3 regions of the Bordetella genomosp. 8 genome follow, and region 2 is predicted to be linked to each of the others. Evidence: predicted binding sites of a transcription regulator. Region 2 holds the regulator's gene; each other region holds the start of a gene.
The links. Region 2 encodes LexA, which represses DNA repair genes until DNA is damaged. Its sites were predicted from a motif close to ACTGTATNNNNATACAGT; they were not measured.
Positions count from the first base shown of each region.

Region 1: imuA (translesion DNA synthesis-associated protein ImuA) is a predicted target of LexA. The motif match lies at 3,543-3,560, and genes of this name have one in related genera.
Region 3: CAL12_RS18725 (PA0069 family radical SAM protein) is a predicted target of LexA. The motif match lies at 3,325-3,342, and genes of this name have one in related genera.

Region 1 is NZ_CP021108.1:2,216,434-2,221,549, forward strand. Features, by position in the region: gene CAL12_RS10235 (error-prone DNA polymerase) at 1-1,318, opposite strand, end outside; gene CAL12_RS10240 (Y-family DNA polymerase) at 1,339-2,799, opposite strand; gene imuA (translesion DNA synthesis-associated protein ImuA) at 2,756-3,460, opposite strand; gene CAL12_RS10250 (tetratricopeptide repeat protein) at 3,720-4,721, shown strand; gene CAL12_RS10255 (PadR family transcriptional regulator) at 4,931-5,116, shown strand, end outside.
Region 2 is NZ_CP021108.1:3,774,740-3,779,855, reverse strand. Features, by position in the region: gene lon (endopeptidase La) at 1-2,309, shown strand, start outside; gene lexA (transcriptional repressor LexA) at 2,405-3,055, opposite strand; gene CAL12_RS17195 (amino acid aminotransferase) at 3,252-4,457, opposite strand; gene uvrB (excinuclease ABC subunit UvrB) at 4,544-5,116, shown strand, end outside.
Region 3 is NZ_CP021108.1:4,100,779-4,105,894, forward strand. Features, by position in the region: gene rsgA (ribosome small subunit-dependent GTPase A) at 1-178, shown strand, start outside; gene CAL12_RS18710 (CoA pyrophosphatase) at 195-938, opposite strand; gene rplS (50S ribosomal protein L19) at 1,107-1,517, opposite strand; gene CAL12_RS18720 (hypothetical protein) at 1,730-2,083, opposite strand; gene CAL12_RS18725 (PA0069 family radical SAM protein) at 2,106-3,317, opposite strand; gene CAL12_RS18730 (sulfate adenylyltransferase subunit 1) at 3,598-4,896, opposite strand; gene cysD (sulfate adenylyltransferase subunit CysD) at 4,930-5,116, opposite strand, start outside.

The DNA.
Region 1 (5,116 bases), 1.6 Mb from region 2:
GCAGCACGCTGCGCGGCCGGTAGGAGATCACCACCGCCGTCAGCGCGGCGCGCGCGCGGCCGTATTTTTCATAGATGTACTGGATGACCTCTTCGCGCCGCTGGTGCTCGAAATCGACATCGATGTCGGGCGGTTCGTTGCGTTCCTTGCTGATGAAGCGTTCGAACAGCGAATTGCCGCGCGCCGGATCGACTTCGGTGATGCCCAGGCAATAGCACACCGCCGAATTGGCGGCCGATCCGCGCCCCTGGCACAGGATGCCTTGCGAACGCGCGAACTTGACGATGTCGTAGACCGTCAGGAAATACGCTTCGTAGCGCAGGTCCTGGATCAGCGCCAGTTCCTTTTCGACCTGCGCGGTGATGGCGGCGGGTATCTGTTCGCCGAAGCGGCGGTGCGCGCCGGCATAGGCTTCGGCGCGCAGGTAGGAGGCCGGCGTGGTGCCGGGCGGCACGATTTCGTCGGGATACTGGTAGCGCAGCTCGTCCAGGTTGAAGGTGCAGCGGTTGGCGATTTCCAGGGTCTGGCGCAGCGCTTCCGGGGAATAGAGCTGGGCCAGTTGCAGGCGCGAACGCAAGTGGCGTTCGGCATTGGCGGCCAGCGCGTAGCCGCATTCGCTGACCGGCTTGCCCAGGCGGATGGCGGTCAGCGTGTCGTGCAGCGGCTTGCGTGAACGGACATGCATTTCCGCCAGGCCCAGCGCGGTGATCGGCAAGCCGCAGGCGCGCGCGGTGTCTTCCACGGTGGCGCGATGCAGGTCGTCGCGCGACTGGTGCCTGGCCATCAGTCCCATCCACGCGCGGCCGGGAAATACCTGCTCCAGCCAGCGTGCCTGGGCGGCCAGCCGGCCGGCGTCGATGTCTTGCGCCGGCGCCAGGATGGCCAGGCATTCGGGCAGGCCGGCCAGGTGCGCATATTCCGCCGGCGGCCGTTCCAGCTGGGAAGGCGCAAGCAGGTATGAGCCTTTTATGGCCGCGCCGGTGCGCGCCATGGTGATCAATTCGCAAAGATTGCCGTAGCCTTCGCGGGTCTGGGCCAGCAGGATCAGGCGTGTGGGGTCGGGGTGCGCGGGATCGTTTAGTTCGAAATAGCTGCCGATGATCAGGGGCAGCTTGAGCGTTTTCGCTTCGACGTGCGCGCGCACCACGCCGGCCACCGAGCATTCGTCGGTGATGGCCAGGGCGGCATAACCCAATTCCGCGGCGCGCGTCACCAGTTCTTCCGCATGCGAGGCGCCGCGCAGGAAGGTGAAGTTGGTCATGCACCCCAGTTCCGCGTAGGCGGGAATCATGGCGATGGATTCATCGGATGCTTGCATGGCGTGTCCGGTTCGGCGTGTCAGGCGTACAGCCCATGCAGATACCAGCGCGCATCGTCCACGCCGCGTTCGCGGTAGACCCAATAGCGCGCGGCGTGGTCATCTTCCGCCACGAAATAATCGCGTACCGCCGCGGCTTCGTCCCACCAGCCGCTTTCGATGCGTTCCGGACCGCGCACCAGTTTCAATGGCGTTCCGTACACGGGCCGATGGCGTCGCACTTGCAGCGGCTGTGGCGGATTGAGCAGCCAGAAGGGACGGTCCAGCGTGGGCGCGGGCTCGCTGGACCCGGCCGCGCCATGCATGCCGGTCCAGCGATTGGCGACTTCGGGCCGATGATCGGCGACGGGGTCGGGACGCAGTACCCGGTCGGCGCCCAGCCGGGCCGTCAGCATGTCCAGCAGGCGCGCGCGTTCGCTGGCGACCTGGGCCGGTTCGGGAAACAGCGTGGTATTGGCCGCGGGTTGCGGGACCGTGTGCGGCGCGTCCAGCACGAGCGCGACCACCGGCGCCTGCAGCGTCATGCGATCCAGCCGTTCGCGCAGCAGGCCCAGCAGATGCGCCGGTTGCCAGGCCGGTTCGGCCAAGGTCAATTCCAGCAGGCTGGGGGGCCGCGCATGGCGGCCGCGTTCGTGCTCCAGGGCCAGCGTCAATCGCGGCACGGCGCGCTGGCGCGCGGTCAGCCAGCCGCTCATCTGTTCCACCAGTATGCGCGCCACCGCCAGCACCGCATCGGTGTGCTCGATGCGTTCGATCAATTCGAAGCGGCGCTTGAAGGCCAGTGGCGGAGAAATCCAGGCATGCGCCTGCGCCGCGTCGCCATAAGCGGCATCCAGGGTTTTCAGCAGCGCCGTTCCGCAGCGGCGCTGCAGGCCGGCGCGGGGCAGGCGGCGCAGGAAGCCGAAATCGCGGCAACCGATGCCGTGCAGCCATTCCAGATGGGGCTGGGCTTGCGGCAGCAGGGCGCAGGGCAGGGCGTCCAGGCGCCGCGCCAGGCGCGCCATCGTCAATGCATGGCGTGGCTCGGTATCGGCCCTGCGCGCCAATAGCCAGGCTCCGCCCGCGGTGGGCGCGATGCCCAGATGCGCCTGCAAGCCCAGGGTGCGCAACGTGCCGGCGACGCGGCGCGCCAGGGCGCGCGGCCCCCCGAATACGCGCAGGCTGGCGCCTACGTTCAGCAGCAGGGCGTGCTGGTCGCCGAGCGCGACGTCCGGCGTGTATTGCAGCAGGGCCAGCGCGGCGCCTTCCAATGCCGCGCCTTCGGCCGCCAGGTCGCGGTCCAGCAAAATGGCGTGCGGCGCCAGGGCATTGGCGCCGGCGCGGCGCATGCCCAGGGTAATGCCATGGCTGGCGGCAGCCGGCGTCAGGGCCATGACGCATTCCTGCTCGATGACCGCGCATGCCGTGACCTCCAGGGGCCACGGCGGATGCAGGGCATCAAGCGCCAGCCTCGGCAGGTAGACGGCGATCCAGAGTTGCATGGTGATCGAAAACAAGGTCGTGCGTGGGCCGTGCGATGTCCCGCACGGGCGCGCGCCGGTCCAGTGCGATATACAGGGAATGTCCGCACACCGGCCCGCGGCGCTTGACGATATCCACCTGCAATCCGTCGCCGGCCGGCGCCAGCGCCAGGCGCAGTGGCGCCGGCGATGCCTGGGCGCCGGCGCGCGCCGGACGCAGGCAGAAGAACAGGGTGGCGCCGGTCTGCGCCGCAAGATGCAGCCGCCGCAGGGATTCCGGCTGCGCCTGCGGCAGCCAGCACAGCAGGGCGGCGCAGCTGCCGTTTTTCAGCACCTGTTCCGCCGACCACAGGGCATCCGCCGGGCGTTCCGGGTTTACCCACAGCAGCCGGGCGGGGTCCAGCCCCCAGCTGGTCCATGCCGCGATATTGGGCACGCAGGGCGGCTGGACCAGTACGATGCTGCCTTCCCTGTCCAGGGCCTGCAACGCCGGCCGCAGCAGGCGTATTTCACCGATGCCGGGGCGCGGCAGCAGCAATTCGTTCAAGGCCGAGGGCGGCCAGCCCCCGCCGGGCAATTCCTTTTCCAGATCCGGATACCCCGTCGGCACCGCCGCCCGCGCCGTGCGCGCGAACTGCGTCCCCCGCCACAGGGCGGGATGGATCTGTTCGGGCGGCGGCATGGAAAGCGACGGCATGACGGCGGAGCAAGGGCGGAAACGCCCGGCGGTAAGGGCCGGGCGCAACGGTTGGGAGCAGTGATCTACTGGACAAATATACAGTAAAAATCCCGCGAAACCGTATCGGCTTGCAAGCCCGCGCCAAGGTAGAGCAGGGGCGCTATATGCTGTGATTCACGTCCTTCATGGAAACGTCGGCGTACCATCTATTGAACTTCGACGGTTCGGCGTCATCTCATTCGCATTGACGGGAGGATTCCCTATGCGCTCCATCTACTCAAAGTCCATCGCCGGCTCGATGCTGCTGTCCGCCTGCCTGCTCCTGGGCGGCAACGCCCATGCGGCGGAGGCCACGCCCGATCAGGTGTACCAGGCCGCGCAGGCGGGAAATTATCGCGAAGCCCAGGCGATGATGGACCAGATCCTGCGCGATCATCCGAACAGCGCCAAGGCGCATTTCGTGGAAGCGGAATTACTGGGCAAGCAAGGCAAGCTGCAGCAGGCCCAGGCGGAACTCAATACCGCGATCCGCCTGGATCCCAGCCAGAATTTCGCCCGTCCGGGCGCCGTGGACGAACTGCGCAGCCTGATCGCTTCGAACGGCAACGCATCGCGCGCGCAAGGCACGTTTTCCGGCATTCCCTGGGGGATGGTGCTGGCGATCGCCGGGCTGTTGATCGTCGTGTCCCTGGTCATGCGCGCACGCAGGCGCGCCAACGGCGCGGCCGGACCCTATGGCGGTCCCAACGGCGGCTACGGTCCCATGCGTACGTCCTCGCCTTACGGGCCTAATGGGCCTAACGGACCCTACGGGCCGCAAGGCGGGGCTCCCGGCGCTCCCCAGGGCGGCTACGGCTATCCCGGCGGCGTCGCTCCTGGACAGGCCGGTCCCGGCATGGGCTCGGGCATCCTCGGCGGCCTGGCGACCGGGGCGGCGGTGGGCGCCGGCGTGGTCGCGGGAGAAGCCCTGATGGACCGCGTCCTGCATCGCGGTTCGGACAATGCAGGCAATATCGGCAACGTCGATCCCGCGCGCGGCGCCGGCGCGGCGACTACCGGCGAACAAGGCTATGACATGGGCGGCAACGATTTCGGCCTGCGCGATGCCAGCTCCTGGGACGATGACGAAAAACGCAAGCTCGCCAACAACGACGGCGGCGACAACACCTGGAACGTGGGCAATCCCTGGGACGATGGTGGTTCTTCCAGCGATGGCGGTTCCTGGGACGACGGCAGCAGCAGCGGATCCGACGATTGGACCTGAGCAGGTCCGCACACGAAAGGATGTCGATATCCAAAGCCGGCGCAAGCCGGCTTTTTTACGCCCGCTGTCCATGTCCGCTGACGGGACCGTTCAGGCGACCCGGTCGGCGACCCGGTCGGCAACTCGGCAGGCGACCGTGCACGCGACTGTTGACACGCTACTCAAGCGTGTATATCGTACGATATATGTCTTACGATATAGAGGACGTCATGAACTTTCCTTTCCATCATTGGTTTTTCATGCGCCGCGCCATGGGCGGCATGGGCATGGGCGGCTGGGGCATGCATCACGGCATGGTCGGCCGCCACGGCGGCGGTCATCGCGGGCGCCACGGCCATCGCGGCGATGACGGCGATCACGACGGCGGCGATCGCGGCTGGATACGCGGGCGCAAG
Region 2 (5,116 bases):
CCGGTAAAAGCATCATGCTGGTCGCGCAGAAGTCGGCCGGCAAGGATGATCCGTCGCCTGAAGACGTCTACGAGATCGGTTGCGTGGCGGGCATCCTGCAGATGCTGAAGCTGCCCGACGGCACCGTGAAGGTGCTGGTCGAAGGCGCGCAGCGCGCTCGCATCACGCGCGTGGACGACGTCGAAACGCACTTCACCTGCGAAGTCGTGCCCATCCAGCTCGACCCCATCCAGGGATCCGAGACGGAAGCCCTGCGCCGCGCCATCGTGGCCCAGTTCGAGCAGTACGTGAAGCTCAATAAGAAGATCCCGCCCGAGATCCTGACGTCCCTGGCGGGAATCGACGATGCCGGCCGGCTGGCCGACACCATCGCGGCGCACCTGCCGCTGAAGCTCGAGCAAAAGCAGAAGATGCTCGAGATCTTCGGTACGGCCGAACGCCTGGAAGGCCTGCTCACGCAGCTGGAAACCGAAATCGACATCCTGCAGGTCGAGAAGCGGATCCGCGGTCGCGTGAAAAAGCAGATGGAGAAGAGCCAGCGCGACTACTACCTGAACGAACAGGTGAAGGCCATCCAGAAGGAATTGGGTGAAGGCGAAGAAGGCGCCGACATCGAAGAGCTGGAAAAGAAGATCGTCGCCGCGCACATGCCCAAGGAAGCGCGCAAAAAGGCCGATGCCGAGCTCAAGAAGCTCAAGCTGATGTCGCCCATGTCCGCCGAAGCGACGGTGGTGCGCAATTACATCGATACCTTGATCAATCTGCCATGGCGCAAGAAGAGCAAGGTCAACAATTCCATCGGCAATGCCGAAACCGTCCTGGACGATGACCACTACGGTCTCGAAAAGGTCAAGGAACGCATACTCGAATATCTGGCCGTGCAGCAACGCGTCGACAAGGTCAAGGCGCCGATCCTCTGCCTGGTCGGCCCTCCGGGCGTAGGCAAGACCTCGCTGGGGCAGTCGATCGCCAAGGCCACCAACCGCAAGTTCGTGCGGATGGCCCTGGGCGGGGTGCGGGACGAAGCCGAAATCCGCGGTCACCGTCGTACATACATCGGCTCCATGCCGGGCAAGATCCTGCAGAACATGAACAAGGTCGGCGTGCGCAACCCCTTGTTCCTGCTGGACGAAATCGACAAGCTGGGCATGGATTTCCGTGGCGATCCGTCGTCGGCGCTGCTGGAAGTGCTCGATCCCGAGCAGAATCACACGTTCCAGGATCACTACGTCGAAGTCGACTTCGATCTGTCGGACGTGATGTTCGTCGCGACCAGCAACACGCTGAATATTCCGCCGGCCCTGTTGGACCGGATGGAAGTCATACGCCTGTCCGGCTACACGGAAGACGAAAAGGTCCATATCGCCAGCGACCACTTGATCCCCAAGCTGTTGAAGAACAACGGCCTGAAGGAAACGGAGCTGACGATAGACGAATCGGCCCTGCGCGACATCGTGCGGTATTACACGCGGGAAGCGGGCGTCCGGGCGCTGGAACGCGAGATCGGCAAGGTCTGCCGCAAGGTCGTCAAGCAATTGCTGACTGAGCGCGAGGGCAAGCCTGCCGCGGATGGCAATGGCACCGCCAGCGCCATCGCGGTGACGTCGGAGAACCTGAACGATTACCTGGGCGTGCGCCGCTACAACTTCGGTATGGCGGAAAAGGAAAACCAGGTCGGGCAGGTAACCGGTCTGGCGTGGACGGAAGTGGGCGGCGATCTGCTGACCATCGAAGTCGCCGACATGCCCGGCAAGGGCGCCATCCAGCGTACCGGCTCGCTGGGCGACGTGATGAAGGAATCGGTCGAAGCGGCTCGCACGGTCGTGCGTTCGCGGGCGCGTCGCCTGGGGTTCGCCGACAGCGTGTTTGAAAAGCGCGACATGCACGTGCATGTGCCCGAAGGCGCGACGCCCAAGGACGGTCCGTCCGCGGGTATCGCGATCACCACCGCGATGGTATCCGCGCTTTCCGGTATTCCGGTGCGTGCAGATGTCGCGATGACGGGCGAAATCACGTTGCGTGGCGAAGTGCTTGCGATCGGCGGCTTGAAGGAAAAGCTGTTGGCCGCGCACCGTGGTGGCATCAAGACCGTGTTGATCCCGGAGGAAAACGTCAAGGATCTGGCCGAGATCCCGGATAACGTCAAGAACCAGCTCGAAGTTGTGCCGGTTCGCTGGATCGACAAGGTGTTGGAGCGCGCGCTGGAGCGCATGCCCGAGCCGATCTCGGAAGAAGACGCGAAGGACAAGCCGATGGTGACGCCCGCGGCGTCGTCGCCGGAGTCGGTCGATCCCGTGATCAAGCACTGAGCGCGGTCGCAAAAGCTCGAAGAAAAGGCCTGGAGCGTGAGCTCCAGGCCTTTTTGCTGTCGGCGCGCCTTACTGCGGCGCCTTACTGCAGCGGGTCACTGCAACGCTTGCGTGCGGATCAATCCGACCGCGATACCTTCCAACGCGAATTCTTGCCCAGGGCGCACCAGGATCGGTTCGAACTCGGGGTTTTCCGGCAGCAGCTCGATACGGCCACCCTGGCGGTGCAGACGCTTGACCGTAACGTCCTCGTCGATACGGGCGACCACGATCTGGCCGTCACGGGCTTCGCTGGCTTTCTTGACCGCCAGGAGGTCGCCGTCCAGGATGCCGACGTCGCGCATGCTCATGCCGCGGACCTTGAGCAGGTAGTCCGGGCGTTGGGCGAACAGGGCCGGGTCGACGCCGACATCGCGTTCGACGTGTTCGGCCGCCAGGATAGGGCTGCCCGCCGCCACCCGACCGACCAGTGGCAGCATGAGCTGCGACAGCGAAGGGATGGGGAGCATGGCCTGGCTGCCTTCGGCGCGGGCGTCTTTCAGGCGGATGCCGCGCGAGGCGCCGGCGGTAAGCTCGATCGCGCCCTTGCGGGCCAGGGCTTTCAGATGGTCTTCCGCCGCGTTGGGCGAACGAAACCCCAGGGCCTGCGCGATCTCGGCGCGGGTGGGGGGGAACCCCGTGCTGGCGACCGCCTGGCGGATCAGGTCAAGTATCTGCTGCTGGCGTTCGGTAAGTTTGCTGGCCATTGGGCGTTCCTGTTCCCTGTATGGATATACAGGTTCGAATTTTGGGGGACGCAGCTTGAAAACGCAAGGGGGGCCGGCCCAATCGTGGGCAATTGGCTGGCAATAGGCGCACAAAAAGACAAGGGCCCCCGTAGGGGCCCTGCAATGCCGTAAACCGGGAAGCGAGAAATTCAGGCTCGGGGTCCGCTTGGGGGCCTCAGCCCTTCAGCACCTCGGCGATGCCCTTGGCCACGGTGTCGATGTTCTGGCTGTTCAGCGCGGCAACGCAGATCCGGCCGCTGGAAACGGCATAGATGCCGTGTTCTTCGCGCAGCCGGTCCACCTGGGCCGAGGTCAGGCCCGAATAGGAGAACATGCCGCGCTGCTGCAGGACGAAGTCGAAATTCTGCTTGGCGCCCTGTTCCTTGATCTTGTCGACCAATTGACGGCGCACAAGGCGGATGCGATCGCGCATGCCGGCCAGTTCCTGTTCCCACAGGGCAAACAGTTCCGGCGTATTCAGCACCGTCGACACGATCGTGCCGCCATGGGTGGGCGGATTCGAGTAATTGGTGCGGATGACGCGCTTGAGCTGGCTGAGCACGCGGGTGGCTTCGTCCTTGCTGCCGGCGACCACCGTCAGCGCGCCGACGCGCTCGCCGTACAGCGAGAAGGACTTGGAGAACGACGAACTGATGAACATCGTCATGTCCATGCCGGCAAACAGACGCACGACCGCGGCATCTTCCTGCAGGCCAGCGCCGAAGCCCTGGTAGGCGATGTCCAGGAAGGGCACGAGATCGCGTTCCTTGACGACATTGGCGATCTGCTGCCACTGCTCGGCGGTGGGGTCCACGCCCGTGGGGTTATGGCAGCAGGCGTGCAGGACGACCACGCTGCCCGCGGGCATGGATTTCAGGCCGGCGAGCATGCCTTCGAAGTTCAGGCCATGCGTGGCCGGATCGTAATAAGGATAGCTTTCGACCTGGAAACCGGCCCGTTCGAACAGGGCACGGTGGTTTTCCCAGCTGGGATCGCTGATATATGCCTTGGATTGCGGCAGCAACTGACGCAGGAAGTCCGCACCGATCTTGAGCGCGCCGGTGCCACCCAACGCCTGCGCCGTCAGTACGCGCCCTTCCGCCGTCAGGGGCGAATCGGCGCCCAGGAGCATGGCCTGCGCACCCTTGTTGTAGGCGGCGATGCCTTCGATGGGCAGGTATCCGCGCGCGGCAGCCGCTTCGATGCGGGCGATTTCGGCCTTGCGAACCGCGGCCAGCAGCGGGATGCGCCCGTTATCGTCGTAATACACCCCGACGCCCAGGTTGACCTTGCCCGGCCGGGTGTCAGCGTTGTACTGCTCATTCAGCCCGAGTATGGGGTCGCGCGGGGCCAATTCGACGTTCTTGAAAAGGGTGCTCATCGGATCGCAAAGGGTACGCAAAAGGGTAGGTGGACGCAGCCGGATATGCGGCGGATAATGGGGGGTTTACCCTGAGACAGTCTAGCATGACCGACACTGGATTCGTCGAATTTCCGGATAGTCCTTTTCAGCTCTATCAGCCGTATCCGCCGGCTGGCGACCAGCCTGGCGCCATAGGAGCCCTGGTGGATGGCGTGCGGGACGGCCTGATGTACCAGACTCTGCTGGGCGTCACCGGCTCCGGCAAGACCTACACGATGGCCAACGTCATCGCCCGCCTGGGGCGGCCGGCGCTTGTGCTCGCGCCGAACAAGACACTGGCGGCGCAGTTGTATGCCGAAATGCGCGAGTTCTTTCCCAAGAACGCGGTCGAGTATTTTGTTTCGTACTACGACTACTATCAGCCTGAGGCCTACGTGCCGACGCGCGATCTGTTTATCGAAAAGGACTCGTCCATCAACGAGCATATCGAGCAGATGCGGCTGTCGGCCACGAAAAGCCTGCTGGAGCGCCGCGATACGGTCATCGTCGGCACCGTGTCGTGTATTTACGGTATCGGCAATCCTGGCGATTACCACGCCATGGTACTCATCCTGCGCGCGGGCGATCGCATATCGCGGCGCGAGATCCTGGCGCGCCTGGTGGCGATGCAGTACACG
Region 3 (5,116 bases), 330 kb from region 2:
GCGTGGCTTCCCTGAATTCGCGCCGTATGCGGCGCAATGCCGGTTCTACAACTGCACCCATCAGCATGAGCCGGGCTGCGGGGTCCTGCAGGCCCTGGAGCAAGGCCGGATCGATCCGTCGCGCCATGCGCTGTATCTGCGCATCCTGCACGAGAACGCCGCGGCGCCCCGCTACTGATTGCTGATCCCGCCGCTTATTCCGGCGCGGTATCCCGCGCGTTCGGATCGCACAGGACGTGGTACAGGTTGCGCAGCATGGCGGCCGTCGCGCCCCAGATGAAGTACTTGCCCCAGGGCATGGAGTAATACCGGCGCACGCGCCCGTCCGGCAGCTCCACGCTGTGCAGCCGATGATTCGCCGGATCTGTGATGAAAGACAGCGGGACTTCGAAAATCTCCGCGACTTCGAAAGGGTCCGGTACCAGTTCGAAACCCGGGCGGACCAGGGCCACGGCGGGTGTGATGGAGAAACCCGTTGCCGTCAGGTAGGGCGGCATGGTGCCCAGGACATCCACCCAATCCGGCGCCAGGCCCGTTTCTTCCTGGGCTTCGCGCAAGGCGGCCGCGATGGGGCTGGCGTCGGTTTCTTCGATGCGCCCGCCGGGAAAGCTGATCTGCCCCGCATGGTCGTGCAAATGCGCGGTGCGCTGTGTCAGCATGACCGTCACGCCCGGTTCGCGCATGACCAGGGGGATCAGCACGGCCGCCAGTACGGGCGCGCCTTCCCGGCCGGGATACCGCGTATCGCCATTCAAAGGCAGTTGCGCCGGCAGCCCGCGCGGATGCTGCAGCACCCGGCGCAGCTCATCCACCGCCAAGGCCTGCGGCGGCACGGCCCGCAAGCCTTCGTTGGCCGCGACCCACGGTTGCACCGCCGCATCGAAGGCGGGCCTGACGATGGGACGACGCGGACGTGGCGAGGCGGGCTGGTCGGGCATGTGGCGGATGGATCAGGGACGGTGAGCAGGATCCGGAAACGGTAGTGGGAAACAGTATTCGGAAACAGTGCCCGGAAACGAAAAGGCACCCCGCTTGGGGGTGCCTTTTCTGGCGGCCGGCGAGGCGCTGGGGTCCGGCTGGCGGACCGGCCGGTGGTACCCCCGAGATCAGGACGCCGCGGATTCGGCAGCCTGGGCCGATTGCGCGGCAGCCTGACGGCTGACCAGCTTTTCCTTGATGCGAGCCGACTTGCCCGAACGATCGCGCAGGTAGTACAGCTTGGCGCGACGGACGTCGCCACGGCGCTTGACTTCGATCGAAGCGATCTGCGGCGAATACAGCTGGAACGTACGTTCCACGGCTTGGCCGGACGAGATCTTGCGAACGATGAAGGCCGAGTTCAGGCCGCGGTTGCGCTTGGCGATCACGACGCCTTCGAAGGCCTGCACACGCTTGCGGGTGCCTTCGACAACGTTGACGTTGACGACCACGGTGTCGCCCGGGGCGAAAGACGGCAGCGTCTTGTCGGCGGTCAGGCGGGTGATCTCTTCCTGTTCCAGGACAGCGATAAGGTTCATGAAAACTCCGAAATCATCGTGCCGTGCGATTGTTATGAGGGTGCCATGTTATGGAGTGCCATGTATGGGGGGTCCCAATAGGGGTTGTCCCAACGGGGGTCCCCAGTAAGAGTTCCCCATATCATGGCAACATGATGCGCCGCACGCAGAGGATGACACTTGGCAAAACCCGGCATTCTACATGAAATCAGTGCTTTAGGTAAGCGGCTGGGTCAGAATCCCGCCACGGCGCCCAGCCACATCAGCCCGGGGATCATGGCGCCCCACATGGCTACCAGGAGCACGTCGACGATCATCTGGCGTACGGTCACGCCCTGCTCTGCCGTAGCGCCAGCCACGGAAACGCCGCCGATGGTGGAAACCGTGAGGGTGGCGGGACCGCCCGGAACGTCACCCGTGCCGGCCAGGCCGGTCAGGCCGACCTGGGTGGCCATGCCACGGAGCCGCGCCTGGCCAGGACGGAAACGGGACAGGACACCGCCCAGGCGGCCCAGTCCGCGCCGGCTGGGCGGCACGGGCGGAAACGGCCATTTGGTAGGGAATTGCGGTTCGGCGGCTAGGTTCATGCGAGTGCTCCTTGGAGACAACTTAATCGAATAGACCCAGCTGCCTGACCGGCGCAGGTCCACGGACAGCCCCCGGCCCGGAAACGAATGGGGCCGGAGGGACGAATTGCTTGGTATCCAGTTGCAGGCGCTGCCGGTTCAACCCGGCCTTGCGCACCGCCATATCGAATCGCTGGCGCAGCAGGTCGGCCCAGATACCGGTGCCTTTCATGCGTGTGCCGAAGCGGGGATCGTTGCGCTTGCCTTCCCGCATGTCTTCGATGCGGTGCAGGACGCGCTCGGCGCGATCGGGAAAATGCGCCTGCAGCCATTCTTCGAATACGGGCTTGACCTCCCAGGGCAGCCGCACGACGGTGTAGCTGGCGTAGTACGCGCCGGCGCGGGCGGCTTCCTGCACGATGCGCTCCAGGAATTCGTCGGTGACAAAGGGAATCACCGGGGCCGCCAATACGCCGACGGGCACGCCGGCGTCGGCCAGCTTGCGCACGGCTTCCAGCCGCCGCCAGGGCGCCGAGGCGCGTGGTTCCAACGTGCGGGAAATATCGGCGTCCAGGGAGGTCACGCTGATATACACGGCCACCAGGTTGCGACGCGCCATGGCCTGCAGCAGATCCAGGTCGCGCTCGATCAGCGCGTTCTTGGTGACGATCGTCAGCGGATGGCCGGTTTCCAGCAGCAGTTCCAGCACCCCGCGCGTCAGCCGCCACGAGCGTTCAATGGGCTGATAGACGTCGGTCGCCGACCCTACGTTGACCGGCTCGACGCGATAGCCGGGGCGGGCAAGCTCGGCCCGCAGGGCATCCACCGCATTGGCCTTGGCCACCAGCCGGGTTTCGAAGTCCAGCCCGGGCGAATATCCCAGGTAGGCGTGGGTAGGACGCGCGTAGCAATAGACGCAGCCGTGTTCGCAACCCCGGTACGTATTGATTGCCCGGTCGAAGGGCACGTCGGGCGAATCGTTGCGGGAAATCAGCTTGCGGGCCTGCTCCACCGCCACGGTGGTGGCAATGCCGCTGGGGGTGTCGGCCGGCGGGAGGGGACGTATGGGAAGGATGGGCCGGACGGGGGTGGCCCCGTCTGCCAGCGCCGGTTCGTCCGCCGGATCGGCGGTACTGCGGTCGTCGCGCTGGAAGCGGTGCCGAACATTAGTAACCGCACCCCGACCGCGCAAGGCGGCGGGGGCGGCAGCCGGGGACCCAGAACCGGCAAAAACGGAATGATCGGTACGTGCCATGAATAGTACTGTACATCCATACAGTATTTTCTGACAAGCACCTACCGCCTTTTTTTCGGCGACGTCCCACTTTACCCCAAGTCCAGTGGCCGTTGGCGGCATTTTCCGGGGCTCGACGCGGACTGTCGCTTTACCGCAAAACCCGCATGAAATAAGGCTTTGCGGGCGATTGGCGTGGTAAAAGCGGGGCCGCCGCCCCTGCCCCGCCCGCCGCCGACGGCGGCCGTTCGCGACAACCGCGCGATCGTCACCGGACGACCCGCGCGGGACGTCGACGAAGTCAACGCAACATGCCCGCGGCGGCGGTCTGATGCGTGGACTCGTCGATCAGAATGAAGGCGCCGGTGGCCGCGATGTCGTCATATCGATCGAGCGTCAGCGGATCGCGCGTCACGATGCGGACCTTGCCGATATCGTTCATCGCCAACGTCCCGACGTCGCCATCGATCTCGCGCAGTTCATGGATATCGCGGCGCGTCGCGACTTCGCGCACCTTCGCCGTGGTCAAGCGCGTGCCTTGCTTGAGCAGATAGCGGCGTGCCGTATTCAGCGGCTGCGTATCGAGCCAGCACACTTCCGCATCGAACTCCTTGCCGGTGCGCACCGCCGCGCCCGCATGCGACAACACATCGCCCCGCGACACGTCGACGTCGCGGTCCAGCACCACGATTACCGAATCGCCGGCGCTCGCGCTGGCCAGTTCCCGATCGTGCGCGCGTATCCCCACCACGCGCGCGCCGACCCCGGAAGGCTGCACCAGGATCTCGTCGCCCGCGCGCAGGGTACCGCTGGCGACGCGCCCGGCATAGCCGCGGAAGTCCTGCGCGCTGCTGCCGTCATGGCGAACCACCCATTGCACCGGATAGCGCAAAGGCGCGTCGGCCGCTTCGACGGCGGGGTCCAGCGACTCCAGCAGGGACAGCAGGGGTGGCCCTTCGTACCACGGCGTGTGCGCGGACGGCGTCACGACGTTGTCGCCGTTCAGCGCGGACAAGGGCAACGCCTGGAAGTCGGGGATGCCGATGCGCGCCGCCAGGTCCGCGTAGGCGTCGCGGATGCGGTCGAATACCGCGCGGTCCCAGGCCACCAGATCCATTTTGTTCACCGCCACGACGATGTGGCGTATGCCCAGCAGGCGCGCGATCGTACTGTGCCGCTTGGTCTGCGGCAGCAGCCTGCCGTCGGCGGCGCGCGTGGCGTCGATGAGGATGATGGCCACGTCTGCCGTCGACGCGCCGGTCACCATATTGCGGGTGTACTGCTCATGTCCCGGCGCGTCGGCGACGATGAACTTGCGGCGCGGCGTGGCGAAATAGCGGTAGGCGACGTCGATGGTGATGCCCTGCTCGCGCTCGGCCTCCAGCCCATCCGTCAACAAGGCGAAATCGATGCCGTCGCCGGCCACGCGCTTGTACTTGGCCCGCGCGATGGCGTCGAGCTGGTCGGCGAAGACGCTTTTGCTGTCGTACAGCAGGCGTCCGATCAGCGTGGACTTGCCGTCGTCCACGGAACCGGCCGTGATCAGGCGTATGACCGCCGTCTCGCCGGCGGGAAGGAAAGAATCGTTGACTGCGTTCATGTGCGTGTGCTCCGGCCAGGCGTCAGGGTCGGTTCAGAAATAGCCTTCCTTCTTGCGGCGCTCCATCGATGCCTCGGAAGTCTGGTCGTCCATGCGGGTGGCGCCGCGCTCGGTGATATCGCTGAGCGCGGTCTCGGCGATGATGGCCTGGTTATCGGCCGCATCGGACGCCACCGGGCAGGTGCAGGAAATATCGCCCACGGTACGGAAGCGGACCGAC